Regions from separate parts of the Streptomyces sp. NPDC006174 genome, predicted to be linked through region 2. Evidence: riboswitches for the same ligand, from Rfam matches in the RefSeq annotation. Region 2 holds a riboswitch; the other holds the start of a gene.
What was found. Region 2 has a riboswitch for glycine ahead of gcvP (aminomethyl-transferring glycine dehydrogenase). Riboswitches for the same ligand answer to the same signal wherever they lie in the genome.
Positions count from the first base shown of each region.

Region 1: it holds a riboswitch for glycine, as region 2 does, so the genes downstream of both, gcvT (glycine cleavage system aminomethyltransferase GcvT) here and gcvP (aminomethyl-transferring glycine dehydrogenase) in region 2, are expected to answer to the same signal.

Region 1 is NZ_JBEXTJ010000001.1:862,710-877,389, forward strand. Features, by position in the region: gene ABZ267_RS03870 (GAF domain-containing protein) at 1-113, shown strand, start outside; gene ABZ267_RS03875 (hypothetical protein) at 130-315, opposite strand; partial or broken gene ABZ267_RS03880 (DUF4394 domain-containing protein) at 355-1,055, opposite strand; gene ABZ267_RS03885 (FG-GAP-like repeat-containing protein) at 2,224-4,341, shown strand; gene ABZ267_RS03890 (L-serine ammonia-lyase) at 4,518-5,903, opposite strand; gene glyA (serine hydroxymethyltransferase) at 6,074-7,333, opposite strand; gene gcvH (glycine cleavage system protein GcvH) at 7,361-7,738, opposite strand; gene gcvT (glycine cleavage system aminomethyltransferase GcvT) at 7,859-8,986, opposite strand; glycine riboswitch at 9,160-9,257, opposite strand; gene ABZ267_RS03910 (AAA family ATPase) at 9,422-10,120, shown strand; gene ABZ267_RS03915 (enhanced serine sensitivity protein SseB) at 10,173-10,943, shown strand; gene ABZ267_RS03920 (enhanced serine sensitivity protein SseB C-terminal domain-containing protein) at 11,079-11,870, shown strand; gene ABZ267_RS03925 (ABC transporter substrate-binding protein) at 12,104-13,774, shown strand; gene ABZ267_RS03930 (ABC transporter permease) at 13,860-14,680, shown strand, end outside.
Region 2 is NZ_JBEXTJ010000012.1:963-15,642, forward strand. Features, by position in the region: gene ABZ267_RS25145 (DNA polymerase IV) at 1-599, shown strand, start outside; gene ABZ267_RS25150 (PRC-barrel domain-containing protein) at 521-892, opposite strand; glycine riboswitch at 1,048-1,145, shown strand; gene gcvP (aminomethyl-transferring glycine dehydrogenase) at 1,338-4,223, shown strand; gene ABZ267_RS25160 (DUF5999 family protein) at 4,324-4,530, opposite strand; gene ABZ267_RS25165 (hypothetical protein) at 4,846-5,439, opposite strand; gene ABZ267_RS25170 (glutamate--cysteine ligase) at 5,924-7,429, shown strand; gene ABZ267_RS25175 (substrate-binding domain-containing protein) at 7,522-9,129, opposite strand; gene ABZ267_RS25180 (CPBP family intramembrane glutamic endopeptidase) at 9,326-10,105, shown strand; gene ABZ267_RS25185 (PhzF family phenazine biosynthesis protein) at 10,122-10,943, opposite strand; partial or broken gene ABZ267_RS25190 (hypothetical protein) at 11,032-11,259, opposite strand; gene ABZ267_RS25195 (DUF6400 family protein) at 11,243-11,494, opposite strand; gene ABZ267_RS25200 (MFS transporter) at 11,703-12,950, opposite strand; gene ABZ267_RS25205 (PadR family transcriptional regulator) at 13,285-13,902, shown strand; gene ABZ267_RS25210 (SRPBCC family protein) at 13,968-14,405, opposite strand; gene ABZ267_RS25215 (hypothetical protein) at 14,467-14,680, opposite strand, start outside.

The DNA.
Region 1 (14,680 bases), on a different contig from region 2:
TCCAGCGCCTGGAACGCATCGGCCGCCTCCTCGGCCCGGACTGGAACGAGCCGCCGCGCACGCTGGAGATCCAACTGGCCCTGAGACTGCACCGTTTGACGCAGGGCCTGTGAGCCGGTCCGGTTTCGGTCACTCCTGGCGGCCGTAGGCACGGACGGCGAGCGGGCAGAAGACGGCGAACAGGATGGCCGACCACAGCAGGTCGACCGGCGCGGCCAGGCTGCTGCCGAGCTCACCACGCGCACCGCCCCGGTAGCGACCCCGGCACTCCCGGGCGTACCGGTACGGAAGCCGCGCCCCAGGCGCCTCCCGCACCACCCGCCGCCTCGCCGGGCAGAGCGCTGGTCACCGGCAGTAGATGTCGAAGCCGGCGTCCGGTCCCGCGTCCGCGCCGAGGTTTCCGGTCGGGGCGAGGGTGCCGGCGTTGGCGGGTGACTGGAGGGAGAGGCGGTCGGTGAGGGTGTCGATGTCGAACAGGGTGGTCGCGGTGGCGGTGTTGAGGTCGTTGTTGGGGTAGGCGGCGCCGGTGACGCCCTGGGCGGTGGAGGGTGGTGTGGTGGGGTTGGTGAGGGTGCCGTCGGTGGTGGTGCCGGGGGGAGCGGTGTTGTCGTCGATGTTGTGCCGCAGGTTCTGTCCGGTGTCGCTGATGACGCGGAGCCGGTTGGCGGCGGGGTTGAAGTCGACGCCGAACCGTTTGCCGGAGACGGTGAGCTGGGAGACCTTCCGGGCCTGGGCGTCGGAGGTGCCGAGGGTGTAGATGCCGCCCTTGTCGCCGACGCCGTAGAGCTTCCCGTTCTGGACGCGGAAGTCGATCCCGACGATCTTGGTGTTTCCGTGCAGCCCGGCCACCTTCCGATGGCCGAGGTCTCGGCGGGCCGGTGGACCCCGCACGCGACCAACCGCTGGTCGGCGGTCAGCCCGATGGCGGTGAGCGCCTGGTGCCCGCGGTGGTCCATGGTGGGCCCGCCGTGGCCGTCGGCGGACGCCAGGGCCGGTACGGAGAGGGCCGCGACCACGGCGGCGGATACAGCGACGACGGTTCTACGTGTACGCATGACGCTCCCGGAGAAGCGCGGTGTCCCGCCCGGAATACCGAGCGGTTTCACGGCTGCTCCGGAGCCCGGGCGTGCGCGGATGGGCCGCGTCCTCGAAAGGCACCCGAATGGAGCCACGAACTCGCGATGAGGGGATCACGTGCCGGAATTCTCCTCGTCCGCCCGCGCGAACGGATCGAGAGCCACGACCGGGCCTGGATCCTCCGCCACCGCCCCTTGCGCAGGAAGGATAGGGAAAGGCCGGCTTCCACGCTCCAGGCAGATTTCGACGTGCCCGCCGGACGGAATACCAAGGGAAGCGAAACGGCGCACAGGGGCAGCTTCTTGTGGTGCCGGGCCCGACCAACTGCCCGTGCAGGCAACTCCGCAGGAGATTCTGCTTCTCCAGCTCCCTGTCGGCATCCGGCCCTTGACCCGGCATCAGCGATGCTTCACCTTGCCAACACAACTCGCCGTGCAACCCTCATGGCCTGTGGCGGAAATCACTCTGAATGCACAGAACATACTGCGTTTTGCATGGTTTCCTCCCGTCGACTTGATGACTATTTCGTGCTGGTATAGCGAAGAGGGTGAAGCTCGCCGAGTTCGGGGAGCCTCTCGTCCGCCGGGGGAAGATAAAGGGCTGCTTCACGGGGAGTTGAGGCATGCCCGGCCGACTGATGATGGATTTCCCTGCAGTTGGATTCGATTCCTGTGCGGAGCATCCGGCAGTCGGCGGCGGACTTGGGGATCGAATGAGCAGGACAAGATCTGCTTCAAGGCGGGCACTCCGGCTGACCGGTCCTGGACCTTCCCGCGGCTTTCACGACCAAGGGCAGGAACGACACGACCGCGGTCGGCATGACCGTGGGTACCGCAGGGCTTCGTCGACCGCGGGTACCGCAGGACTTCGTCGGCAGGCTCCACACAGCCGGCGGCCGGCACGCCCTCTGCCTCTCGCGCAGCGTCCGGTCGAGCCGAGGGTACGGCCATGCTTCACTTTCCCGGGCATGGGCGTCCGTACCGCCCGGCGTGGGTGCGATGGAGATCCGTGCGGGCCGACTGACGCACGGCCTGCGCCTTTCCGGGCGGTCGGCGCTCACCCATAGCCGCCTCCGCTTTCATACCGGCCTGAAACGGCCTTTCTTTCAGCAAGGAAACTTTTGTGTATGTGAAGTCCTCCCGCCGTGTGCGGAGTACAGCTCTGATCGCGGCGGCCGCCGCGATCGGCGCTTTGACCACTGCCTCACCGGCTCAATCCCTGTCCGGTGGCGCAGTCAGCGGCACCGCTTACGCGTTCACGGCGAAGATCGACATAGGCCAGGGCGACGCGCAGCGGTCCTGCACCGGAGCGCTCGTGGACCCCTACTGGATCGTGACCGCCTCCTCCTGCTTCGCCACGAACCCCCAGGCGCCCTCCGCGGTGCCCACAGGGAAGCCCGCGCTGAAGACGGTCGCGACCATCGGCCGCACCGACGTGACCGCCACCAGTGGCGGTCACGTCAGCGAGATCGTGCATATCGTCCCGCGGGCGGGACGTGACCTGGTGATGGCGCGTCTCGCCTCTCCGGCCGGCGCGATCAAGCCCGTGGTACTCGCCACCGCTCCCCCCGCGGATGGTGAGGAGTTGACGGTCGCCGGCTACGGTCGCACGAAGCACGAGTGGATCCAGGGCAAGCTGCACGCGGGCACCTTCAAGGTCGACAGCAGCACGACTCCTTCCACACTGCTGTCTCCCGCGAGCGCTGGTGCCGCTGTCTGCAAGGGTGACGCGGGGGGCCCGGTGCTGCGCACCCTGGCCAACGGCGCGTTCGAGTTGGTCGCGGTCAGCAGCCGGTCGTGGCAGGGGGGTTGCCTGAACGAGACGGAGGAGCGCACCGGCGCGGTGGCCACTCGGGTGGACAACACGGTTCTCGGTACCACCCTCCGAGCGGGTCGGCAGCTGGCTTCCGGGGACTCCCTGACCGCGAACTCCGCCAGGCTGACGATGGGGGCCGACGGCAACCTGGTGGTCGCCTCCAACGCGAACAAGACCCTGTGGTCCACGGGTACGGGCGGGAACCCCGGAGCGGTCGCGGCATTCGGTGCCGATGGAAACCTCACGGTGAAGTCCGCGGACGGCAGCGAGACGCTGTGGGAGTCCAAAACCTCGGCTGCCGGCGGGAAGGCCGTGCTCCAGCACCGCGGCAACCTCGTCATCCAGGATGCCGCGGGCAAGACCCAGTGGGCCGCCGGTACCGTGATCCGCCACGACTACGACGGCGACGGACGCAGCGACATGGCCGGCTGGTACGACCATGCCGACGGCAGGGACAGGATCCGCACCTTCACCGGCAAGGCCGACGGAGGCTTCGACAGTCCTCTCGGCAGCTGGGAGATTGCTGCGGGCAACTACGACACCGCCAGCATGAAGCGCACCACCGGTGACTTCAACGGCGACGGTCTGGGCGACATCGCGTCCTTCTACGCACATGCCGACGGCCGTGTCGCGCTCCGCACCTGGCTCGGCAAGGGCGACGGCAACTTCGCCAATCCTCTGCTCTCGTGGATCTCCGAGCCCAAGACCTGGACCTTCAGCCGGATCATCGTCCAGACGGGTGACTTCAACGGTGACGGCCGCGACGACATCGCCACGTGGTACGACTACGCCGACGGCAGCGACAGGATCCACACCTTCCTCTCCAGGGCCGACGGTGGCTTCGCGGCCCCCTTCTCCTCGTTCTACCGGGCCGACGGCTGGAATGCCTCGGCCATGAGGTTCGTCACCGGCGACTACAACGCCGATGGCCGCGACGACCTCGCCACCCTCTACGAGTACGCCACCGGCGACGTCAAGCTGATCACCTTCACCGCGAAGCCTGACGGCGGGTTCAACGACGTCGCCACCCACGGCTGGGAGTCCAGCGGCTGGAACGCCGCCCGGGCCAGCGTCCACTCCGGTGACCTCGACGGTGACGGCCGCGACGACATCGCCGTCTGGTACGACTACGCCGATGGTCACGACGGCGTGATCACCTTCACCGCCAGTGGCGAGGACGGCAAATTCGGTAACCGCCGGGAGGTGTGGACCGCTCCCGCCGAACGGTACTGGCGCGTCAACATGCAGATCGTCACCGGTGACTACAACGGCGACGGGCGCGACGACCTGGGCGCCCTCTACGGCTACGCCGACGGCAGGGTGAAGGCCTTCACCTGGACCGCCAAGCCCGACGGTTCGCTGAACGAAGCCCTGGGCAGCTGGGAAACCCCGACCGGGGTCTGGACCTTCGACCGCTTCCGGACGATCGAGGGATACAACAGCCCCTGATCACCTCATCGCGCCTCCCCAGGGAGCCGGTGTGAACACCGGCTCCCTGGGGACCACGGCCGCGAGCCGTCGGCCGCGTCGTGACGCGGGTACCGGGCGAGCCCGGCACCCGCGTCACGACGACCGCTGCGTCCAAACCGCTCACCGCACCGCACACAGGTCAGTGCCCACGCCCCTCAGCACTCGATGATGTTCACCGCGAGCCCGCCCCGGGCCGTCTCCTTGTACTTGACGCTCATATCGGCGCCCGTCTCCTTCATGGTCTTGATGACCTTGTCCAAGGAGACCTTGTGGCTGCCGTCGCCGCGCAGCGCCATCTTCGCCGCCGTGACCGCCTTCACCGCCGCCATGCCGTTGCGCTCGATGCACGGGATCTGGACCAGGCCACCGACCGGGTCGCAGGTCAGGCCCAGGTTGTGCTCCATGCCGATCTCGGCGGCGTTCTCCACCTGCTCGGGAGAGCCGCCCAGGACCTCGGCCAGGGCGCCGGCCGCCATCGAGCAGGCCGAGCCGACCTCGCCCTGGCAGCCGACCTCGGCGCCGGAGATGGAGGCGTTCTCCTTGAAGAGCAGGCCGATCGCGCCGGCGGCCAGGAGGAAGCGGACCACGCTGTCCTCCTTCTCCGCCTCGGTGCAGCCGCCGGAGGCGAAGTTCATGTAGTAGTGCAGGACGGCCGGGATGATGCCCGCCGCGCCGTTGGTCGGTGCGGTGACCACGCGGCCGCCTGCCGCGTTCTCCTCGTTGACCGCCATCGCGTAGAGGGTGATCCACTCCATCGCGTGGGCCTGCGGGTCGCCCTCGGCGCGCAGCTGGCGGGCCGAGTTGGCGGCGCGGCGGCGGACCTTGAGGCCGCCGGGGAGGATGCCTTCGCGGGACATGCCGCGCGAGACGCACGCCTGCATGACCCGCCAGATGTCCAGCAGCCCCGAGCGGATCTCCGCCTCGGTGCGCCAGGCCAGCTCGTTCTCCAGCATCATCTGGGAGATCGAGAGGCCGGTCTCGCGGGCCAGGCGCAGCAGCTCGTCGCCGGTGCGGAACGGGTGCCGCAGTGCCGTGTCGTCCGGGACGATCGGGTTCTCGCCCGCCACCGCGTCCTCGTCCACCACGAAGCCGCCGCCGACCGAGTAGTACGTCTTCTCCAGGACCGGCGCGCCCTCGGTGTCGTACGCGAAGATCGTCATCCCGTTGGCGTGGTACGGGAGCGCCTTGCGGCGGTGCAGGATCAGGTCGTCGTCGAAGGCGAACGCGATCTCGTGCATGCCGAGCAGGTTGATCCGGCCGGTGGAGCGGATCTCCTCGACCCGGCCGTCGGCGGACTCCACGTCCACCGTCTGCGGCGACTCGCCCTCCAGGCCGAGCAGGACCGCCTTCGGGGTGCCGTGGCCGTGGCCGGTCGCGCCGAGGGAGCCGTACAGCTCGGCCCGTATCGAGGTCGTGTGCGCGAGCAGGCCCTCGTTCTTCAGGCGGCGCGCGAACATCCGGGCGGCCCGCATCGGGCCCACCGTGTGGGAGCTGGACGGGCCGATGCCGACCGAGAAGAGGTCGAAGACCGAGATGGCCACGGGAGGACTCCTTGGGGGTTGGAAGACGCCGTTGTCTGCCTGGGCGGTGCGGGACAAGCGGGGCAAGCGGGAGAAAACAAACGGGAGAGGGGCAAGGAACGGGGCACCGCGCTCACTCTCCTCAGTGTGCGCGGTGCCCCGTCCGGATGCGCGGAACCGCAGGCCAGGTGCTACTTCAGACCGGGGTACAGCGGGAACTTCTCGGCCAGCGCGACCACGCGGGCCTTGAGGTCGTCGGCGTCGTACGACGGCTTGAGCGCGGCGGCGATGATCTCCGCGACCTCGGTGAAGTCCTCGGTGCCGAAGCCACGCGTGGCCAGCGCCGGGGTGCCGATCCGCAGGCCCGAGGTGACCATCGGCGGGCGCGGGTCGTTCGGGATGGCGTTCCGGTTGACCGTGATGCCCAGCTCGTGGAGCCGGTCCTCGGCCTGCTGGCCGTCCAGCTCGGAGTTGCGCAGGTCGACCAGGACCAGGTGCACGTCGGTGCCGCCGGAGAGGACGGAGACGCCCACCTCGGTGACGTCCGGCTGGACCAGGCGCTCGGCCAGGATCCGCGCGCCGTCCAGCGTGCGCTGCTGGCGCTCCTTGAACTCCTCGCCCGCCGCGATCTTGAACGAGACCGCCTTGGCCGCGATCACGTGCTCCAGCGGGCCGCCCTGCTGACCCGGGAAGACCGCCGAGTTGATCTTCTTGGCGAGCTCCTGCGTGGAGAGGATCACGCCACCGCGCGGACCGCCGAGCGTCTTGTGCGTGGTGGTGGTGACGACGTGGGCGTGCTGCACCGGGTTGGGGTGCAGCCCGGCCGCGACCAGGCCCGCGAAGTGCGCCATGTCGACCATGAGGTACGCGCCGACCTCGTCCGCGATCCGGCGGAAGGCGGCGAAGTCCAGCTGGCGCGGGTAGGCGGACCAGCCGGCCACGATCAGCTTCGGCTGGGACTCCTTGGCGAGGCGCTCGACCTCCTCCATGTCCACGATGCCGCTCTCGTCGACGTGGTACGGGACCACGTTGTAGAGCTTGCCGGAGAAGTTGATCTTCATGCCGTGGGTCAGGTGACCGCCGTGGGCCAGGTTCAGACCCATGATCGTGTCGCCCGGCTTCAGCAGCGCGAACATCGCGGCGGCGTTCGCCTGCGCACCGGAGTGCGGCTGGACGTTCGCGGCCTCGGCACCGAACAGGGCCTTGACGCGGTCGATCGCGATCTGCTCGACCACGTCGACGTGCTCACAGCCGCCGTAGTAGCGGCGGCCGGGGTAGCCCTCGGCGTACTTGTTGGTGAGGACGGAGCCCTGGGCCTCCATGACCGCGACCGGAGCGAAGTTCTCCGAGGCGATCATCTCGAGGGTGGACTGCTGACGGTGGAGCTCGGCGTCGACGGCGGCGGCGACGTCCGGGTCCAGGTCGTGGAGGGAGGAGTTCAGAAGCGACATCAGGGGGTTCCCTTAAGGTCTCAGGTCTCAGTTGCCGGAGAACGCGGTGTACTCGTCGGCGGAGAGCAGATCGGCCGGCTCCTCCGTGACGCGCACCTTGAACAGCCAGCCGCCCTCGAAGGGAGCGGAGTTCACCAGCGAGGGGTCGTCCACGACGTCCTGGTTGGCCGCCGTCACCTCTCCGGTCACCGGCGAGTACAGATCGCTGACGGACTTGGTCGACTCCAGCTCGCCGCAGGTCTCGCCCGCGGTCACCGTGTCACCGACCTCCGGAAGCTGGGCGTAGACGACGTCACCGAGCGCGTTGGCCGCGTACTCCGTGATGCCGATCGTGGCCACGCCGTCCTCGACGGCCGACAGCCACTCGTGCTCCTTGCTGTACCGCAGCTGCTGGGGGTTGCTCATGACCTGAATTCTCCTGTACGCGGGGGAGTGCTGATGAACGGTGGTCTTACGGGGTGAGACGGAGGTGCGTCACTTCCGTGACGCCCGAGTGGAGCGAGAAGCCCGGTTTCTTCCGGGATATCACTTCTGGCGCTTGTAGAACGGCAGCGCGACGACCTCGTACGGCTCGTGCGTGCCCCGGATGTCCACGCCCACGCCCTCGGTGCCCGGCGCGGCGAAGGCAGCGTCCACGTACGCCATGGCGATCGGCTTGCCGAGGGTGGGGGAGGGGGCGCCGGAGGTGACCTCGCCGATCACCTTGCCGGCGGGCCCGCCGACGGCGACAACGGGGAAACCGGCGCGCGGGACCCGGCGGCCCTCGGCGATCAGGCCGACCAGCTTGCGCGGCGGGGCGCTCTCGGCGTGCTCGGCGGCGGCCTGGAGCGCCTCGCGGCCCACGAAGTCGCCCTCCTTCTCGAACTTCACGACCCGGCCCAGACCCGCGTCGAACGGGGTCAGCGCCGTCGTCAGCTCGTGCCCGTACAGCGGCATGCCCGCCTCCAGGCGCAGCGTGTCCCGGCAGGAGAGCCCGCACGGGATGAGGCCGTGCGCCTCGCCGGCCTCGCTCAGCGCGCGCCACAGCTGCTCGGCGTGCTCGGGCGCGACGAAGAGTTCAAAGCCGTCCTCGCCGGTGTAGCCGGTACGGGCGATGAGCGCCGGCACCCCGGCGACCGTGCCCGGCAGGCCCGCGTAGTACTTCAGCCCGTCCAGGTCGGCGTCGGTGACCGCCTTCATGATGGCCGGCGACTCCGGGCCCTGGACCGCGAGCAGCGCGTACGCGTCCCGGTCGTCGCGCACCTCGGCGTCGAAGCCCCCGGCCCGCTCGGTCAGCGCGTCCAGCACGATCTGCGCGTTGCCCGCGTTGGCGACCACCATGTACTCGGTCTCGCCCAGGCGGTAGACGATCAGGTCGTCCACGATCCCGCCGTCCTCCTGGACGATCATCGTGTAGCGGGCCCGGCCGTTGCCGACGGTGGCGATGTTGCCCACCAGCGCGTAGCTCAGGAAGGCCGCGGCCTCGGGACCGGTGACGGTGATCTCGCCCATGTGCGACAGGTCGAAGAGACCGGCCCGGGTGCGTACGGCGTTGTGCTCGTCGCGCTCACTGGCGTACCGCAGCGGCATGTCCCAGCCCGCGAAGTCGGTCATGGTGGCGCCGAGCGAGCGGTGCAGCGCGTCGAGGGCGGTGAGACGGGGGGCAGTGCTCATGGATACGGCTCCAGGGCATGACGACGTCAGGACGAATCCTCCCCATCTGTCATCGGAACCTGAGAGGTTCGCCGATAGCCCCTGACGGGGTATGCCCCTGGGGGCGCCCCTGTTCACAGGGCTCGGCTTGCACCTTGGGTGGAGCCGCAGAGCGGCCCGCTTTTCAGATCTGCCTCATCCACGCGGTACGGGGCCTGAGAGATTCAAGGGAGGATCTTGCTCCTTCGGCGCCCGGCTCACACTGTGGCCGGAACTCTCCCGCGCGGATTCGAACGGCCGGTATGCAGTTGGCGCGGTCATCATCGCACGCATTGCGCTCCCGTGGGGAGGCCGGTCCACAACGGGTGGATGAACGGCGAGGACGGTTGTGGAGCCTTGCCCTTTCTTTACACTTCAGGATCAGGCCTGGCCGGCCCGACAGCAGGGGGATGGGCGATGACGTTGCAGCGGTCGGTACCGACCGCGGGGACCGCGCACAGCGCGATGCCCGCACAGCCCGGCGCACCCGTACAGGAGCTGATCACCGAGCCCGCGCCGGTGGTACGTGATCTGCGCGGGCGCACGGGCCACGCTCCGTACAGCCTCGACTTCACCTCCGGCGACATCGTGGTCGTCTCCGGGCTGCCCGGCGGTGGCAAGTCCACCGTGATCCGGCGGGCGGTGGCCGGCCACGCCATCGACTCGCAGAACACCCGCGACCGCTGGGCCGCCGCTCTGCCCCGCTTACTCCCGTACGGCCTCTACCGCCCGCTGGTCCGCGCCGCCCACTACCTCGGGCTCTGGGCCGTGCTGCGCTCCGGCGCCTCGGTCGTCGTCCACGACTGCGGTACGCAGACCTGGGTACGGAACTGGCTCGCCCGGCACGCCGCGCGCCGGGGCCGCACGCTGCGCCTCCTCCTGCTCGACGTGGACCCGGAGACCGCCCGACAGGGCCAGCGCGAGCGCGGCCGCGGCGTCTCCGGTTACGCCTTCGCCCGGCACCGGCACGCGGTGGGCCGGCTGATCCGCGACACCGAACGCGGCGCGCTGCCCGCCGGCTGCGCCTCGGCGGTGCTGCTGGACCGGGAGGCCGCGACCGCGCTGGAGCGGATCACCTTCACGGACGCCGACGACCCGGCCGACCGCTCCGGTTAGGGTTCTGGCCGGAACAACGCCAGCAACGACCGCCGAGAGAGGCACAGAGGCAGTGGACATTCCGGCACCGGCCCAGGCGCACCCCCAGCACGCGTGGCCCGCCAACGAGCTCGAAGAGGTGCTGACCGCCTCCCTCGGCGTCGCCGACGCGGGCGGCCGCCTGGTCGAGGTGCTCGGCCGCAGCTCGGTCTGGGTGCCGCTGCCGAACGGCGGTTCGCCCGCCAGCGCCGACCTGGACCTGCCGATGATGGACATCGACGGTGCCGCGTACGTCCCCGTCTTCAGCTCCGAGGGCCAGTTCCTCAGCTGCGTCGGCAGCCGCATGTCCTTCGCCGTCGCGCCCGCCCGCGACTTCGCCCGCGGCCTGCCGCCGCAGGTCGGCATCGCGGTGAACCCGGGCGGCGCGGTCGGCATCCCGCTGCCGCCGCCCGCCGTCGCCGAGCTCTGCCGGGCCGGACGCACCGCTCTGGACGGGCCCGCCGGCGGCGGCCGGGTCAAGCTGTACGAACCGGACTGGCAGCAGGACCCGGTCGACTTCCTCACCGCCGTCTCGGCCGAGTTCGAGGCCACCGGCGTGGTCTCCACCGCCCGCCGCGCGCTCGCCAGCATCGAGGGCGGCGACCCGGTCCTCTTCGTCGGCGTCGAGTTCGCCACCTGGGACGGCGCGGGCCAGAGCGCTCCGATGGACGCCCTGGGACGGGCGCTCGGCCGCGTCGAGGTGCCGTGGCCGGTGAACCTGGTCCTGCTGGACGTGGCCCAGGACCTGGTCGGCGACTGGATGCGCGAGAAAGTACGGCCGTTCTACCGGCGCGAGGGCCACTGACCGCTCGGTGACCGCGGGTGCCGGCCGACTGTGGCGTCAAGTCGGTGTCAGAAGTGGCGCATAAGCTGGTTTGATGGCGAGGCCGCTCCCGTGTGCCCGGGAGCGTCGACGGAACGATGAGGGGCGGGACCCAGGGTGAGTGCGTCAGGCACTGCGGCGGCCGGTCAGGTCGAGCACATGCTGCGCCAGGTCAGCCCCGGGCGTTACGACGCCTACGAGGCGCTGCTCGCGGCCCTCGCCGACGGCCGGGTCTGGATGCTGCTCTGGCACGGCACGGCCGGTTCACCGGACGCGCAGTACGGCTCCATGGAGGTCGACGGCCTCGGCTACGCGCCGTGCGTCACCTCCGCGCAGGAGCTCTCCGCCAGCGGCTGGAGCCGGTCCCACGAGCTGGTCTCCGGCCGGGACATCGCCCGCACCCTCTTCCCCGACCGCTGGGGCATCTGGCTCAACCCGCACGCCCCCGGCGGCGGCGTCGGCATCCCCTGGCTGGACCTGCGCCGGATCTCCACCGGCCTGGACCGGCTGCCCGCCGGCCCGCTCCGGCTGACCGAGCCCGCGCTGGAGCTCCCGCAGTTCTACGCCCAGCTCACCCAGAACGCCCACCGCACCCCGGCCGTCCGCTCGCTGCGCCGCGCCTGGGTGCATCCCGCCGTCGGCGTCCCGTACCTCGCGATCGGCCTCGATCTGTACGACACCGGGCGGGAGTCCGTCGACGCGGTGCGGACGATGATGCGGCAGTCGGTCGGCGCGGTCCCCGACGGGCTGCCCGTCTCCACCGTCGCCATGTCGGACGAGTACGACCCGGTCGCGATGTGGCTGCGCGCCAACACCCGTCCGTTCTACGACCGCGAGCCGCACGCCCCGGCCGGCCCGCCGCCGACCGCCGCGCCCGGCTACGGGTACCCGCCGCAGCAGCACCGCTGACCTGCGGGTCCGTCCGCCGTCGCCGATCCGGCGTACGGGACCGTCCGCTCCGAACTCCTCCAGATGTCCGGCTCGTCAACCGGGCGCGGAGGGATGTCCCGGAACTGGACGGTTTGGCAACTGTCCGGGTCTCGACTAGGTATCACCGCTATCCGGACTGTTCTCTTGCCATGGACCCCGTCTGTAGTGTGCGGCCATCAAACCTCACCACATGGCGAACCAGGGGTGGACCCATGCGCATATTCAAGTCCCGGGCTGTCCGGGCGATCACGACAGCGGTCGCTGTCGGTCTGATCGCCACGGGCTGTTCCAGCGAGCGGGACGCGGGCGGAGCCAAGGGGGGCGACAAGGACACCTTCGTCTTCGCCGGATCCGGTGACCCCGGCTCCCTCGACCCGGCCCTCGCGAGCGATGGCGAGACGTTCCGCGTCACCCGCCAGGCGTTCGAGGCGCTGCTGGAGCACGAGCCCGGTGGCAGCAAGCTGGTCGGCGGCCTCGCCGAGAAGTGGGAGAGCGACGCGGCCGGCAAGGTCTGGACGTTCAACCTGCGCCAGGGCGTGAAGTTCCACGACGGTGAGGCGTTCAACGCCGCCGCGGTCTGCGCGAACTACGACCACTGGTTCAACTGGAAGGGCACGTACCAGTCCAGCGCGGTCTCCTACTACTGGCAGACCATCATGGGCGGGTTCGCCAAGAACGAGGACGCCGAGGCGCCCAAGGCGAACTACAAGTCCTGCACCGCCAAGGACGAGAACACGGCCGTCATCGAGGTGAACGAGCCCTCGGCGAACCTGCCGGGCGGATTCTCCCTCCAGGCGCTCGCGATCCACTCGCCGAAGGCGATCAAGGAGTACGAGAAGCAGGACGCGACCGCCAAGGGCGACGCGATCACGTACCCCAAGTACAGCCAGGAGGCCGGCACGGTCGCCGGCACCGGCCCGTACAAGATCGTGAAGTGGAACAAGGGGAACAAGGAAGTCTCCCTGGAGCGCTTCGACGACTACTGGGGCGACAAGGCCAAGGTGAAGAACCTGGTCTTCCGCACCATCTCCACCGAGGAGACCCGCCGCCAGGCGCTCCAGGCGGGTGACATCGACGGCTACGACCTGGTCGCGCCGGCCGATGTGACGACGCTGGAGAAGCAGGGTTACGAGGTCCCGACCCGTGACGTCTTCAACATCTTCTACGTCGGCATGAGCCAGGGCGCGAACCCGGCGCTGAAGAAGCCCGCGGTCCGTCAGGCGATCACGCACGCCATCGACCGCGAGAACCTCGTCAACACCCAGCTGCCCGAGGGCGGCAAGGCCGCGACCCAGTTCATGCCCGACACGGTCGCCGGCTTCTCCGACAAGGTGAAGACGTACCCGTTCGATACCGCCAAGGCGAAGAACCTCCTCAAGCAGGCCGGCGAGGAGAAGCTGAGCGTCGAGTTCTGCTACCCGACCGAGGTCACCCGCCCGTACATGCCTGCCCCGCAGGACATGTTCGAGCTGATGAAGGCCGACCTGGAGAAGGCCGGCATCACCGTCAAGCCGAAGGCCATGAAGTGGGCCCCGGACTACGTGGACGGCGTCGAGGCCGGCTCCTGCGCCCTGCACCTGTTCGGCTGGACCGGTGACTTCAACGACGGCTACAACTTCATCGGCACCTGGTTCGCCAAGGCCGAGAAGCAGTGGGGCTTCAAGGACAAGAAGGTCTTCGACGCCGTGAACGCGGCCTCCAAGGTCACCGACACCGCCGGTCGCACCGAGGCCTACAAGAAGGCCAACGAGGCGATCATGGAGTACGTCCCGGGCGTGCCGATCTCGTCGTCCCCGCCGGCCATCGCGTTCGCCAAGAACGTCAACCCGCCGAAGGTCTCCCCGCTGACGCAGGAGAACTTCGCCGAGGTCTCCTTCAAGTAATCGCACACCAGCGGGTCCGCCCGGCCACAGCAACCAGGTGGCCGGGCGGACCCGCATCGACGCACGTGAGAAAGGGGCATGCGGGGTGCTGCGACTCGTCGTCAGAAGACTTCTCCAGCTCATTCCCACCCTGCTCGGCCTGTCGGTCCTGCTGTTCCTCTGGCTGAACCGACTGCCCGGCGGACCCGCCTCAGCGATCCTGGGCGAGCGGGCCACCGAAGCCGAAGTGGCGAGAATCAACCGTGCACTCGGGCTCGACGAGCCGGTGCACGTCCAGTACTGGCGCTTCCTCAAGCGCATCTTCGAGCTCGACCTCGGAACCTCCACCCAGACCGGCCAGCCGGTGTGGGACGAATTCGCCCTGCGCTTCCCGGCCACCGTGGAACTCAGCGTCGCCGCCATCCTGATCGCCGTGGTCGTGGGCATCCCGATGGGCTACCTCGCCGCCAAGCACCGCGGCGGCTGGCTGGACGTCGCGTCCGTCTCCGGATCGCTGCTCGGCATCTGCATCCCGGTCTTCTTCCTGGCCATGCTGCTGCGCGGGATCTTCTCCGTCCAGCTGGGCTGGTTCCCGAGCCAGGGACGGCTCACCACCGGGCTCAACGCCACCGACATCACCGGGTTCTCGGTCCTGGACGGGTTGCTGACCGGCGAGTTCGACGCGAGCTGGGACGCGATCATGCACCTGGTCCTGCCCGCCGTCGCGCTGGCCTCGATCCCGCTCGCCGTCATCGTCCGGATGACCCGCGCCAGCGTCCTGGAGGTGCTCGGCGAGGACTACATCCGCACCGCCGAGTCCAAGGGCCTGGACAAGCGGGTCGTCCGCGGACGCCATGTGCTGCGCAACGCGCTGCTGCCGGTGATCACCGCGGTCGGCCTGCTGACCGGCAGCCTGCTCTCCGGTGC
Region 2 (14,680 bases):
CGGGGCGCACGGTGGTGCTGAAGGTGCGCCGGTACGACTTCTCCACGCTAACCCGCTCCGAGACCCTCAGAGGCCCCACGGACGACCCCACGGTGGTCCGTGAGGCGGCGGCGAGGCTGCTGGAGGCGGTGGACACCACCGGCGGCGTACGGCTGCTCGGCGTGGGTGTCACGGGGCTCGCGGACTTCACGCAGGAGGACCTGTTCGCGCAGGCCGCCGACGCCCGGGAGCTGGCGGAGCGGGCGCCGGAGCCCGAGAAGCCGGTCGCCGACGGAGACAAGAAGCCGGTCGAGGAGGAGCCCGAGAGCGCCGAGCAGCTCGCCGCCCGGCGCTGGCCCGCCGGACACGACGTACGCCACGCGGTGCACGGACACGGCTGGGTGCAGGGGAGTGGGGTGGGGCGGGTGACGGTGCGGTTCGAGGAGCCCGGCGGGCCGGTCGGCCGGGTCGTCACGTTCCGGATCGACGACCCGGAGCTGAGCCCGGCCGACCCGCTGCCGCTGGTCCGCGACCCGGTCGACTACTCCTCCTGGCCGGCCAGCCTGCCGAAGTCGCGGTCGGGAGCGGTCTCCGTGGCCGGCGGGGAGTCCAGACCGTAATGGCGGTAGAGCTGCAGTTCCTGCTCCGGAGAGAGGTGTCGGCCGACGCCGAAGTCCGGGGCGCCCTTGATCAGCGCGCGGTCGAAGGGGACCCGCAGCGCGTCCTCGACGAACTCGCTGGGCTCCAGCGGGACGAAGGCGTCCCGGCTGAAGAGGCCGGTGCGTACGGCCGCCCACTCGGGCACGCCGGTCGCGTCGTCGAGATAGACCTCGTCCACCGTTCCGATCTTGGCGCCCCTGCGATCGAACGCCTTGCGGCCGATCAGTCGGCGCGGGTCGATGTCGGTCTGCACGGTGCCTCCCACTGGTCGCCACTGGCTCAAGGGATCCCTCGTCACCGCCAGGTGATCCCCTGTCGCTCCACCAGCACCAGACAAGTGCAGATCCGTGGCGTCGGCCACTCGAGGGCTCCGCGGGGATGGCCGCTGGTAGGCTGGCACATGGCTGCTGACCCCGTGCGGGAGAGTCCTCCGGTGCAGAATCCGGAGGCGCCGAAGGAGCAAATCCTCCCCGGAATCTCTCAGGCCCCCGTACCGCACGGACGAGGTCACTCTGGAAAGCAGGGCGGGTTCGTGCGGGCAGATGCCGGGACGGATCGACCCTCACCGACGGTGAAAGTCGGCACGCCTCCGGGCGCGCCGGTGAAGCTCTCAGGTTGAGATGACAGAGGGGGAGGCCGTTCGGGCACCCGCGCCGTGGTGCCCCTCGCAGGTCGTGACAGACCAGGAGGCCTCCACCATGACCCCCCGTCGCACTCCGCTCTCCCAGCTGGAGCAGGGCATTCCGTTCGAGCAGCGTCACATAGGGCCGGACGCCGAGGCCCAGGCGAAGATGCTCGCCCAGGTCGGCTACGGCTCCCTCGACGAGCTGACCGCCGCCGCGGTGCCCGACGTGATCAAGAGTGCGGAGGCCCTGAACCTTCCCTCGGCCCGCACCGAGGCCGAGGTGCTGGCCGAACTGCGGTCGCTGGCCGACCGCAACAAGGTGCTCGCGCCGATGATCGGCCTCGGCTACTACGGCACCTTCACGCCGCCCGTCATCCTGCGCAACGTCATGGAGAACCCCGCGTGGTACACGGCCTACACGCCGTACCAGCCGGAGATCTCCCAGGGCCGCCTGGAGGCCCTGCTGAACTTCCAGACGATGGTCGCCGAGCTGACCGGACTGCCCACCTCCGGCGCCTCCCTGCTCGATGAGGGCACCGCGGCCGCCGAGGCCATGGCGCTGGCCCGGCGCGTCGGCAAGGTCAAGAACGGCGTCTTCCTGATCGACGCCGACACCCTGCCGCAGACCGTCGCGGTGATCCAGACCCGTGCCGAGCCGACCGGCGTCGAGGTCGTCGTCGCCGACCTGAGCGACGGCATCCCCGCCGAGATCGCCGAACGCGGCGTCTTCGGCGTCCTGCTCCAGTACCCGGGCGCCTCCGGTGCCGTGCGCGCCATCGAGCCCGTCATCGAGCAGGCCCACGAGCTCGGCGCGATCGTCACCGTCGCCGCCGACCTGCTGGCCCTCACGCTGCTCACCTCGCCCGGCGCGCTCGGCGCCGACATCGCCGTCGGCACCACCCAGCGCTTCGGCGTCCCGATGGGCTTCGGCGGCCCGCACGCCGGCTTCATGGCCGTCCGCGAGAAGTTCGCCCGCTCCCTGCCCGGCCGCCTCGTCGGCGTCTCCGTCGACGCCGACGGCAACAAGGCCTACCGCCTCGCCCTCCAGACCCGCGAGCAGCACATCCGCCGCGAGAAGGCCACCAGCAACATCTGTACGGCACAGGTGCTGCTCGCCGTCATGGCCGGGATGTACGCCGTCTACCACGGCCCCGACGGACTGCGCACGATCGCCCGCCGCACCCACCGCTACGCCACGATCCTTGCCGAGGGCCTGCGCGCCGCCGGCGCCGACGTCGTGCACGGCGAGTTCTTCGACACGCTCACCGTCAAGGTGCCCGGCAAGGCCGCGGACATCGTCGCGGACGCCCGCGAGCGCGGGGTCAACCTCCGCCGCGTCGACGCCGACCACGTCTCCATCGCCTGCGACGAGACCACCACCCGCGCCCAGCTCTCCGCCGTCTGGGCCGCCTTCGGCGCCGACGCCGACATCGAGGCGCTGGACGGTTCGGCCGCCGACGCGCTGCCCGAGGCACTGCTGCGCTCCGACGACATCCTGACCCACCCGGTCTTCCACCAGCACCGCTCCGAGACCGCGATGCTGCGCTACCTGCGCAAGCTCGCCGACCGCGACTACGCGCTGGACCGCGGCATGATCCCGCTCGGCTCCTGCACCATGAAGCTGAACGCGACCGCCGAGATGGAGTCGATCACCTGGCCCGAGTTCGGCGCGCTGCACCCCTTCGCCCCGGCCGAGCAGGCGCACGGCTTCCTCACGCTCATCCGCGAGCTGGAGGAGCGCCTGGCGGAGGTCACCGGTTACGACGCCGTCTCCATCCAGCCGAACGCGGGCTCGCAGGGCGAGTTCGCGGGTCTGCTGGCCGTACGCGCGTACCACCGGGCCAACGGCGACGACCAGCGCACCGTCTGCCTGATCCCCTCGTCCGCGCACGGCACCAACGCCGCGAGCGCGGTCATGGCGGGCATGAAGGTCGTCGTGGTGAAGACCGCCGACGACGGCGAGGTCGACATCGCGGACCTGCGGGCCAAGATCGAGCAGTACCGCGATGAGCTGGCCGTCCTCATGATCACCTACCCGTCCACGCACGGTGTCTTCGAGGAGCACGTCGCCGACATCTGCGGCGAGGTGCACGACGCCGGCGGCCAGGTCTACGTCGACGGCGCCAACCTCAACGCGCTGGTCGGGCTCGCCAAGCCCGGCAAGTTCGGCGGCGACGTCTCGCACCTGAACCTGCACAAGACGTTCTGCATCCCGCACGGCGGCGGCGGCCCCGGCGTCGGCCCGGTCGGCGTCCGCGCGCATCTCGCCCCGTACCTTCCCAATCACCCGCTCCAGCCCGCCGCGGGCCCGGAGACCGGTGTGGGCCCGATCTCGGCCGCCCCGTGGGGCTCGGCGGGCATCCTGCCGATCTCGTGGGCGTACGTCCGTCTGATGGGCGGCGAGGGGCTCAAGCGGGCCACGCAGGTCGCCGTGCTGGCCGCCAACTACATCGCCAAGCGCCTGGAGCCGCACTTCCCGATCCTGTACAACGGCCCGGCCGGACTGGTCGCGCACGAGTGCATCGTGGACCTGCGGCCGATCTCCAAGGCGACCGGCGTCTCCATCGACGACGTCGCCAAGCGCCTGATCGACTACGGCTTCCACTCGCCGACCATGTCGTTCCCGGTGGCCGGCACGCTGATGATCGAGCCGACCGAGAGCGAGGACCTCGCCGAGCTCGACCGGTTCTGCGACACCATGATCGCGATCCGCGCCGAGATCGAGAAGGTGGCGTCCGGCGAGTGGAGCGCGGACGACAACCCGCTCGCCAACGCCCCGCACACCGCCGCCGCACTCGGTGGCGAGTGGGACCACGGCTACAGCCGCGAGGAGGCCGTCTTCCCGGCCGGTGTCTCCGCCGCGGACAAGTACTGGCCGCCGGTCCGCCGTATCGACGGCGCCTTCGGCGACCGCAACCTGGTCTGCTCCTGCCCGCCGCTGGAGGAGTACGACGGCTGACCCTCAGGGGCGTACGGCTGACATGCGTCGGGGCCGGTGCGGGGAGTTCCCCGGGCCGGCCCCTTCTCCGTACAGCCTGGTCCGTTCCGTACGGCTGGTCTCAGGCGGCCTTCACCACGCGGCCCGCCGCCAACGGCCGGTGCGGTGCGATGATCTGCCCGTCCGGCAGCAGCTCGCCGGTGTCCTCGAAGAGCAGGACGCCGTTGCACAGAAGGCTCCAGCCCTGTTCCGGGTGGTGGGCCGTCAGGCGGGCCGCCTCCCGGTCGGCGGAGTCGGCGGTGGGGCAGGGTGGTTGGTGCTGGCACATGGATGGGTTCTTTCGCTGCGTCGAGTCGAGTGTCCTGCGGCTGGATGAGTGGTTCATGGCCGCCCCCGTATCAGTCGGTCCGGTCCCAGTGTTGCCCTACGGGGGTGATTCCGCAGGGATTTCGCTGCAGCTCCCGTACTCCTCTCATGACGCATCACCCGGGCGGACGGTTCACCGCAACTGCACTGTCACTTCGGGTGGTTCGGGGTGGCCGGACCGGGCTAGTCCGAGTGGGTAAGAGGGAGCCCCCGCGGTGGCCCGTTCCGCCGAGGGGCGTACGGGTCACCGCGGGGGCCTGTCCCTCCCGGCCGCCGGTCAGGCCGAGCTGAGCAGCGGTCCGGGTGCCACGCGCAGGGTCATGACGGGCAGCAGATCGGCGACGCGGTGCGGCCGGTGTGCGGCGATGCCCGGCGGCGCCGGCGCCAGCGGCACCAGGACATCGGTCGGGGCGAGCACTCCGGTGGAGGCGTCGTCGGCATCGTCGCCGGGGTTGTCGTGCAGCCAGAGCGTGAGCATGTACAGCTCCGGCATGGAGAGAAGTCTCGCCTGGTACGCCGTGGGCGAGACCTCCGCCTGGCGGACCGCCAGCTCCGTCGAGGTGAGATACGGGCCCTCGAAGAAGTGCGAGAAGCTCCAGCCGTCCGGAGTGAGCATGGTGTCCGCGGCGGCGATCGCCCGGCCCTCGCTCCGGATCAGGAAGCGCCAGGCCGCCAGACGGGTTCGAGGTACGGTTCTGGTCGGAGCGATCCGGTCCAGGACGTGCACGGGAAGCGGCAGTTCGGGGCTGAGCGGTCCCTGGGCGGACCGGAGGGCGGACGTGCGCGCCTGACGGACCGCGGTGGGGGAACCGAGGGCCGCGAGAACACTGCGCAGGGCGGGCGCGGGAGCCGAGGGGACATGCAGCGGCATAGTGGGTCGCCTCTCACTTGGAGACACGGTGATGCGTGGGCGGGTGCAGACGGCGTTGTCGGCGTGCGGGGCCAGAGGAGGCCGATGACGGGCCGGTTGCGTCAACTCTCTGCCTCGTCAGGCGGAGTTTATACGACACGTGTTCACACAGTGTTTCCGCTAGCTGCCGGGCATATTTCGCGCAAGGCGACATCCGGACTTCGGAATGCGGGTTTCCTGGTGATTTGATCGACCGTTTTCCGCTTCGGCCTGCACCTCTTTCAGCGGAGCGGTAGGCCGAAACTCATCGGTGATTCCGCCACGCACTCTCCGGACGAAAATGCCGCTCGCCGCGTGCCTCCGGAATGTGCCCCCGGTCTCCTTCACTCAGCCTAGCGGGTTTCCGGTGGGCTGTGGGGCGTTACGGATCACTCCCACTGGGCATTATCGATCGTGATGCGCGCGGCCCGGTCGGCGGGCCGACCACTGAAGGAGGGACCCCTCGATGGGGGAGAAGGTCGTGGCGGGAGCCGTTGACCTGTCCGATCGGCAGGCCTACCGGACCAAGCTCAACCAGTGCCTGGAGGGACTGGGCAGACTGCTGGAGGAGCGGAGGTTCGACCGTCCGCGAAATCTGATGGGGCTGGAGATAGAGCTGAATCTCGCCGGCTCCGACGGTCTGCCCCGGATGATGAATCAGGAAGTGCTCCAGCGCATCGCGAGCCGGGATTTCCAGACCGAACTCGGGATGTTCAACCTGGAAGTAAATATCGTTCCGCACCGGCTCGGCGGCCGGGTATTCGATCAGCTCTCGGAGGAGTTGCGGACCGGTCTCGCGTACGCCCACCGCAAGGCCGGTGAGGTGGACGCCGGGATCGTCATGATCGGAATCCTGCCGACGCTCGGCGAGCACGACGTGGTCTCGGCGAATCTCTCGGACGTGGACCGCTACACGCTGCTCAACGATCAAATGGCGGCGGCCCGCGGAGAGGATTTCGCCCTGGATATCGAAGGCGTGGACCACCTGGTCTGCTCCTCGCCCTCGATCGCGCCCGAATCGGCCTGCACCTCGGTCCAGTTGCACCTCCAGGTGACGCCGGCCCGGTTCGCGGACGTGTGGAACGCCGCGCAGGCGATCGCCTCCGTCCAGATCGCGCTCGGTGCCAACGCCCCGTTCCTCTTCGGCAAGGAGCTCTGGCGCGAGTCCCGGCCGCCGCTGTTCCAGCAGGCCACCGACGTACGGCCGCCGGAGCTGGCGAACCAGGGGGTGCGGCCCCGGACGTGGTTCGGAGAGCGGTGGATCTCCTCCGCGTACGAGCTGTTCGAGGAGAACCTGCGCTACTTCCCGCCGCTGCTGCCGATCTGCGAGGAGGAGGAGCCGCTGCGGGTCCTGGACGAGGGTGGTGTGCCGGAGCTGGCCGAGCTGGTCCTGCACAACGGGACGGTCTACCGCTGGAACCGCCCGGTGTACGACGTCGCCGACGGTGTCCCGCACCTGCGCGTGGAGAACCGGGTCCTGCCGGCCGGGCCCACCGTCACGGACGTCATCGCCAACGCGGCCTTCTACTACGGGCTCGTCCGGGCGCTCGCCGAGGAGTCCCGGCCGCTGTGGAGCAAGCTGCCCTTCGAGGCCGCCGCCGAGAACTTCACCGAAGCCTGCCGCCACGGCATCGAGGCCGAGCTGCTCTGGCCGCGTCCGGGCCGTACCGGCGGACTGGCCAAGATCCCCGCCGTACAGCTCGTACAGGAGGAGCTGCTGCCGCTGGCCGCGGCCGGGCTCGATGCCTGGCAGATCGAGCCGGCCGACCGGGACCGGTACCTCGGCGTCATCGAGGAGCGCTGCAAGCGGCGGGTCAACGGGGCCTCCTGGCAGGTCGCCACGTACCGCCGGGCGCTGGAGGCCGGGCTCGGCCGGGAGGCGGCACTGGCGGCGACGACCCGGCGCTATGCCGAGCTGATGCACGCGGGTGAGCCGGTGCACACCTGGCCGGTGGGGTTTCCGGCGCCCTGAGGCACGGTCGTACGCGGGCGGGCGGGCTCGCGTACGGCGGCAGGTTCTTTTCGTACGCGGACGAGGGCGGCGTTCCGGTCGGGGCGCCGCCCTCACTCCTGGGCGGCGCGGCCGTTCTGGCCGGCGGCCATGATGGCCCGGAGGATGACGGCCTGGATCTCCGCCGGGTCGCTCACCTCGTAGCCGTCGCCGCCGGTGACCCGCGCGATCTCGGCGACCTCCTCGCGGTCGGCGTCCGGGCCCACCGCGATGGCGATGATCGGGACCGGGCGCTCGGGGTCGGCCAGTTCCTTGAGGCGGTCGATCAGCGCGCTCCGGGAGATGCCGTCGTCGTCCTGGTCGGAGCCGTCGGTGAGGATCACCAGCGCGTTGAACTTGCCCTTCACGAAGGTCGACCGGGCCTCTTCGTACGAGGCCAGAGTCGTGTCGTACAGCCCGGTCGCCCCACCCGGCACCGGCTGCAGCCCCGCGAACGCCGCCGACAGCTTCTCCCGGTGGGTCGAGCCGCCCTGGACCGGGTCGCCCAGCCGGCGGGTCTCCGTGACCTTGCGGTAGTCCTTCGCGCCGTCCAGCGTCGTGGCGAACTCCCACAGGCCGATCTCGTCGTCCGGCGTGAACTGGGTGAGTGCCTGGATGAGCGACTCCTTGGTGACGTCCATCCGCGACAAGCCGCGTCCTGGCACCAGGGTGGACATGGAGCCGGGGGCGTCGACCACCGTGGTCAGCCGGGCGCTCTGGACGGTGATCGTCCACATCCCGAGCATCTCCTGGAGCTGCTTCGCGGACGGTGGTTCGGCCGCCGAAGTGGCGTACGGCTGCGGTGACTTGCCGCCCGCCGACGCTACGACGGTGTCCTCGGCGGCCCCGCTCGGCGGCCGGAACCCGTACCGGGAGAGGACGGCCCGCGAGCTCCTGTCGTTGAGCAGGGTCATGAAACGCAGGGCCGCACGGGACTGGGCGAGGGGCAGCTTCTCCTCGTCGACCAGGGTGTACGGGTAGTCGAGGAGCGGGGTGCCGTCCTCGGGGTAGAAGAGGTTGAGCTTGCCGCCGCCGGTCGCCTCCGCGTTGTGCGTGAAGGCGGCCTGCTCGGATATGAGGACCGCCTGGTTGCGTCTCGGATTGCCGTCCTCGGCGCCCGCGTCGCTCCGCGCCAGAGTCTCCAGCACCTGCGCGTCGCTGTCCGACATCCGCTCGGCCAGCACTTTCGCGGTCTCCGCGACCCGCGTGTCGCTGTCCCCGCCCTGCTGTGCGGAAGAGCCGCCGATGCTGGTGAGAGCGAGGAGGCCGGTGGCGCTGCGCGCCGGATCTGCCGTGCCGGGGCGGACCTTGTCCGAGGTGAGGGCGGCGGTGACCACCTGGCTCGCGAGGGTGTCGGCGACCTTGTAGGAGTCGCGGGCCACGACCTCCACGTCGAGGCAGTGGCCGTCGGGTCTCACCTCGTCCGCGAGGGCCTGCTCGGCTATGTCCCGGACCGCCGGCGCGATGTCCGGTGAGGCGGCCAGGGACAGGCGTACGGCGGAGTCCTCGCAGGACTCGGAGAACGACAGCAGGCCGCTGTTGACCGCCACTCCTGTTCCCGTCGCCACCGCGAGGACGAGCAGCGTGGCGACGGCGACGGCGACGGTGCGACGCGGGCGCCGGGGAGACGTGCCCCCGCGTTCCTCCGGCGCGTGGGCGTCGGGCAAGCTGTGGCGTCCCATGTCGGTGGTGCCCCCCTGAAGACGAATCATGAACGGTGAACAAGGAAAAGGGGGACCGCACCATCGGCAATGGTGGTCGTCCCCCGGCCTGTCGCGCATGATCTTCGTACCTGCATTCGAGACCCTAGCGGGACGGTGGGCGGGATGAGACGCGATTGCAGAACAAAAGGCAGGTGGACCGGTGGAGGCGGGGCGCGTGGCTGATTATTATCCCCAAGAGGGCGTATCACGAAGGATCTTGCGGTCGGAGACGGTGCTGGTCCTGGCACTCTCGCTGGGCGCGAGTGCGGTCTCCGCGCTCATCAGTTTTGTCGGATCACTGACGAAACCGGGCGGTTTGAAGGACCAGGCGGCGACGCTGAACGGTTCGTACGCACCGGGCCGTCCATGGCTGGATCTGGCTTGGCAAATGTTCGGAATCGCAACGGCCCTGGTGCCGGTGGCGCTGGTGGCGCACCTCCTGATCAGGGAGGGCGCGGGTCTGCGGACGATCGGATTCGACCGCACCAGGCCCTGGTTCGACCTGGGTCGCGGGACGCTGGTCGCGGCGGGCATCGGCAGCGCCGGGCTCGCCTTCTACCTGGTCGCCCGAGCGAGCGGCTTCAACCTCACCGTCGTACCGGAGTCGCTGCCCGACGTCTGGTGGAAGTTCCCCGTGCTCATCCTCTCGGCGGCGGAGAACTCCGTGGTGGAGGAGGTCATCGTCGTCGCCTACCTGCTGCGGAGGCTGGACCAGCTGGGCTGGGCCCCGATGGCCTCGCTGGTGGCCAGCTCGGTGCTGCGCGGCTCCTACCACCTGTACCAGGGCATCGGCGGCTTCATCGGCAACATGGTGATGGGCGTCGTCTTCGTGCTGCTGTACCGGCGCTGGGGCCGAGTGGGGCCGCTGGTCGTCGCCCATACGCTGCTCGACATCGGGGCGTTCGTCGGGTACGCGCTGCTCGCGGGGAAGGTGGACTGGCTGCCGACGCCGTAGGGACCTGCTCCAGGCCTCAGAAGGTGGTCAGCAGTTCGCCGTCGATGACGGTGACCGCCGCGCCGGTCAGCAGGGTGCGCTCGCCGCGCAGTGCGGTGCGTACGAACCCCGAGCGGGCCGAGGCCTGCAGTCCGGTGAGGTCGTCCCGGCCGAGGCGGGCCGACCAGAACGGGGCCAGCGCGGTGTGGGCGCTGCCGGTCACCGGGTCCTCGTCGATGCCGACACCCGGGAAGAAGCCGCGCGAGACGTAGTCGTATCCGCGCGTGGGGTCCTCGGCGGCGGCCGTGGCGATGACGCCGCGCCGCGAGTGGGCCACGAGGCCGGCGAAGTCCGGGGCCAGAGCCCGTACGGTCGCCTCGTCGCGCAGCTCCACGAGCAGGTCGCCGATGTGTTCGCCGGTGTCGTGGACCGAGACCGGCTCCGCGCCGAGCGCCTCGGCGAGGCCGGGCGGCGCGGTCTCCTCGCGGAGCGGTGCGGTGGGGAAGTCGAGGGTGAGGGAGCCGTCCGGGTGGGCGGTGGCGGTGAGGATCCCGCACCGCGCGGTGAACCGTACGGTGCCGGTGGCCCGGCCGGTGGTGTGCAGGACGTGCGCGGTGGCGAGCGTGGCGTGGCCGCACATGTCGACCTCGGTGGCCGGCGTGAACCAGCGCAGCGCCCAGTCGGCCTCGCCGCCGGGCGGCAGCGGGTGGGCGAAGGCGGTCTCGGAGAGGTTGACCTCGGTGGCGATCTCCTGGAGCCGTTCGGCGTCCGGGAAGGCGGCGGTTTCCAGCAGGAGTACGCCTGCGGGGTTGCCGGAGAAGGGGCGGTCGGTGAACGCGTCGACGATACGAATCCTCATGAGGCGACCGTAGAGCGGTGGCGCGGCCGTGGACCAAGGCCAATCGCGGGTTCCTGGCCTGCTCGTCCACCAGGCGGGCGTCGGCGGTTCAGGAGCAGTGGGCGCGGCCCGGGCGGGTGTCGAGCGACCAGGTGTGCGTACAGCCGGGGCACTGGAGGTGCAGGACCGGACCGTTGTTGGAGATCAGGTAGCGTCAGTGCTCGCCGCTGGTGCGGCGGTCCGCGCAGGTCGCGCAGTGGCGGGCGTCGTCGCAGGCGGGACAGGTCACCCAGGCGCGGCGGGCGATGTCCGCCTGCGGATCAATGAGGAGCCGCACGGCCTTGGTCCTCGCCCGGCAGGACACCGGCGGCCACCAGCCGGTCGTAGGTGCGCTGCTGCTCGGCGTCGAGGCCCGAGTGGAGCAGGGCGTAGGCCTCGTCCTCGCCGCGGAGGGCGGCCACCGGATCCCAGGCGGGCCCGAGCGCGGCGACGACCGCGGCCCGTCGCCGGGCTTCCACGAAGGTCAGGTCGATGGAGAAGGGGACGAGGGCGGTGTGCTGGTCCTGGCTCATGGTGGTGCTTCCGGGTGGATGCCGGGGAAACCGCACCATCTGTAGCAGGCCTCCGTGGCGGCAGGGAAGGGTGACCTGAGTCGCCTGGCCGAGGAGGCGGCTCAGCCGTCCGGGTGCGGAGTTCCCGGATCGGCGGGCGAGGGCGGGCGGTTGTCGGTACGGGGCTGACCGGGCTGGCTCGGTCCTCCTCGTGGCCTTGTGGCGCAGGTCATGGCGGGAGCCTCCGGCCCAGGCGTACGAGTGGTGACGCGGCCATGACGGCCGGCGACAGCATCATGCCTGCGGCCGCCACCAGGAGGCCGGTGCGCAGCCCCCACTCCTGTGCGAGGACACCGCCGAGCAGCGAGCCGAGCGGAGTCAGGCCCATACCGGCGAAGGTGATCGTCGCGGCCGCGCGGCCCTGCATCCCGTCCGGCGTGACGGCCTGCCGTACCGACATGACGGTGACGTTCACCAGCTGGCCGAAGGTCCCGAACACGAAGTCGACCGCCAGGAGCGCGGGCACCGTCACCGCCGATGAGCCGTGCAGCGCGGGCACCCAGAGCAGGGCGCCGTTGCCGAGCACCGCGGCGGACACCAGCACCACGCCATGGCCGTACCGGCCCGGCAGCCGCGCGGCCAGGACCGAGCCGAGGAGGGCGCCGGGGCCGGTCGCCGCGAGGGCGAGGCCGATGGTGGCGCCCGTCAGGTGCAGTTCGCGCGGGAGGAAGAGCAGGTAGACGGTCATCGTGGCGGCTAAGAAGAACTGGAAGGCCGCCGAGGCGAGGCAGACGGCCCGCAGCAGAGGATGTCCGGCGACGAAGCGCAGGCCGTCCCGGATCCATGGGGCGCGTTCGTGGTGCTCCGGTACGGCTTCGGCCCGGCGGATCTGTCGCAGGGATACGAACGACACCACGAAGAAGAACGCGCCCGAGGCCACGGCGACCGGCGCCGAGAGCAACGACACCAGCGCGCCGCCGAGCGCCGGCCCGCCGATCTGCGCGGCGGACCGGCTGCCCTCCAGCGCACTGTTGCCCGCCAGGAGCTGATCGCATCTCACCAGCCGTACCAGGGAGGCCTGATAGGCCACGTCGAAGAGGACGGACAGCGCTCCCACGGTGAAGGCGACCACGAACAGCGCGGGCAGACCGAGCAGCCCGAGGAGGCCGACCACGGCGGCCGCGCCCAGCACCACCGCACGGACGGTGTCCGTCAGGACCATCACCGTGCGGGCCCGCCACCGGTCCACCCAGGCACCGGCGAGGAGCGAGAGCAACAGGATCGGCGCCTGCCCCACAGCGCGGAGGACGCCCAGTTCACCGGCGCCGGCGTGCAGCGTCAGGACGGCGACGAGCGGCAGAACGACGAGCGTCGCGTGTTCGCCGAGCTGGGAGGCGCTCTGGCCTGCCCAGAGTCTGCGGAAGTCGGAGTCCCGCCACACGGAGGACGGCACGGAGGAGGACGCGGAGGACGGCACGGAAACCTCTGGAGTTGCCGGAACGAGGACCGCCGGCCCGGCGCGCGAAGGCGCGCCCGGGCCTCGGACGGAGTGAAGGGCTCGCTGTGCCGCGACCTCAGAGGCAGCACGCGATGACGTGCCGGTCTCGGCCTACGACGTCAACGCGCGCTCGGGCGACCGGGCATGCCTCACCGCTTCCCTCGTGGGTCACTCGTCGTCCGGAACGCTAGCGCTCGGTGGCGAGAGGCGAAAGGCGATTACGGCCGCCGCCCGGGGCAGCGCCTTGCCAGGCGATAGCTTCCGATATATCGTTGAGATATCGCGACAGATCAACGATGGAGGGAGCGTAGCGATGCGTTCACACGGATACGAGCACGAGCATGAGCACGGACCGGGGCATTACGGGCCCGGTCATCACGGTCACGGTCGAGGTGGTCACGACGGCCGCCGCGCCGCCTTCGGGCCGTTCGGGCCGCCGTTCGGTGGCGGGCCCTTCGGTGGTGGGCGTGGCCGGGGCGGCGGTCGGGGGAGGGCGCGGCGCGGTGATGTGCGCGCGTCGATCCTGGCCCTCCTGAAGGACCGGCCGATGCACGGGTACGAGATGATCCAGGAGATCGGCGAGCGCAGCGGCGGGGCGTGGAAGCCCAGCCCCGGTTCGGTCTACCCGACGCTCCAGTTGCTGGAGGACGAGGGGCTGATCGTCAGCGCGAGCGAGGGCGGCAAGAAGCTGTTCACGCTCACCGATTCCGGGCGCGGTGAGGCCGAGTCCGGTCCCGAGGCGCCCTGGGAAGAGGCCGGGCGCGGTGCGGACTGGGAAGGCGTGAACGAGATCCGCCAGGCCGGTTTCGGTCTGATGGAGGCGTTCGGGCAGGTCTGGAAGACCGGTTCGGCCGGTCAGCGGCAGAAGGCGCTGACCGTCATCAACGACGCCCGTAAGAAGCTCTACCTGATTCTTGCCGACGAGCACTGAGCAGCTGAGCAGGCACGGCGACAGGGGTCCCGCTGGAGGCGGGGGCCCCTGTCGCGTTCGTGCGGTCAGGGTGTGACCAGGCCGCCCAGTTTGCGCAGGGACTCCTGGAGCGCCGCCGTCGCCGAGTCCTTGAGTTTGCCGCCCGTCAGGGAGACCGCCGCGCCCGCGAACTCACTCTCGATGCGGACCGTGGTGGCAGCCCCGTCCGGTGACGGCGCCAAGGAGTAGCGCATCGCCAGGTTGACCCCCATCGGGCCCTTGCCCCGGGTCGTCAGTAGCCGGCTGTCCTCCAACTCGTCGACCCTCCACGTCACTTCGGCCGGAAAGCCCATGAGCTGCATGTTCTCCTCATAGGTGGCCCCGGTCTCCAGCGTCGCCGGGCCGCCTTTGGGGAAGCTGGTGTGGGTGGTGTTCCACTCGCCGTACGACGAGAAGTCCGTCAGCTGCGCCCAGACCTTCTCGGCGGGTGCCTCGATGCGTGCCTCCGCGCTCACTTCGGCCATGCGACCACCCCTGCTTCGTCCGGTTACGGTGCGCGGAACGTAGCGGCAGCCGCTCCAACATTCAATGCTGATGAGCCGTCAGGTTGGATGGCGCCGCCGGTTCCGCCCGCCAGATCTCCGCCACGTCGAACCGGTCCGACGCGCGCGGGTACGAGCCTTCGTCGTGGCGGTGGAAGGCGGTCCAGAACAGATCGGCGGGCAGCGCGTCGGCCGGTGCGTACACGCGGTAGACGTACTCCATCCCGTCCTGGGCGAGCAGAGCGACCATCCAGAAC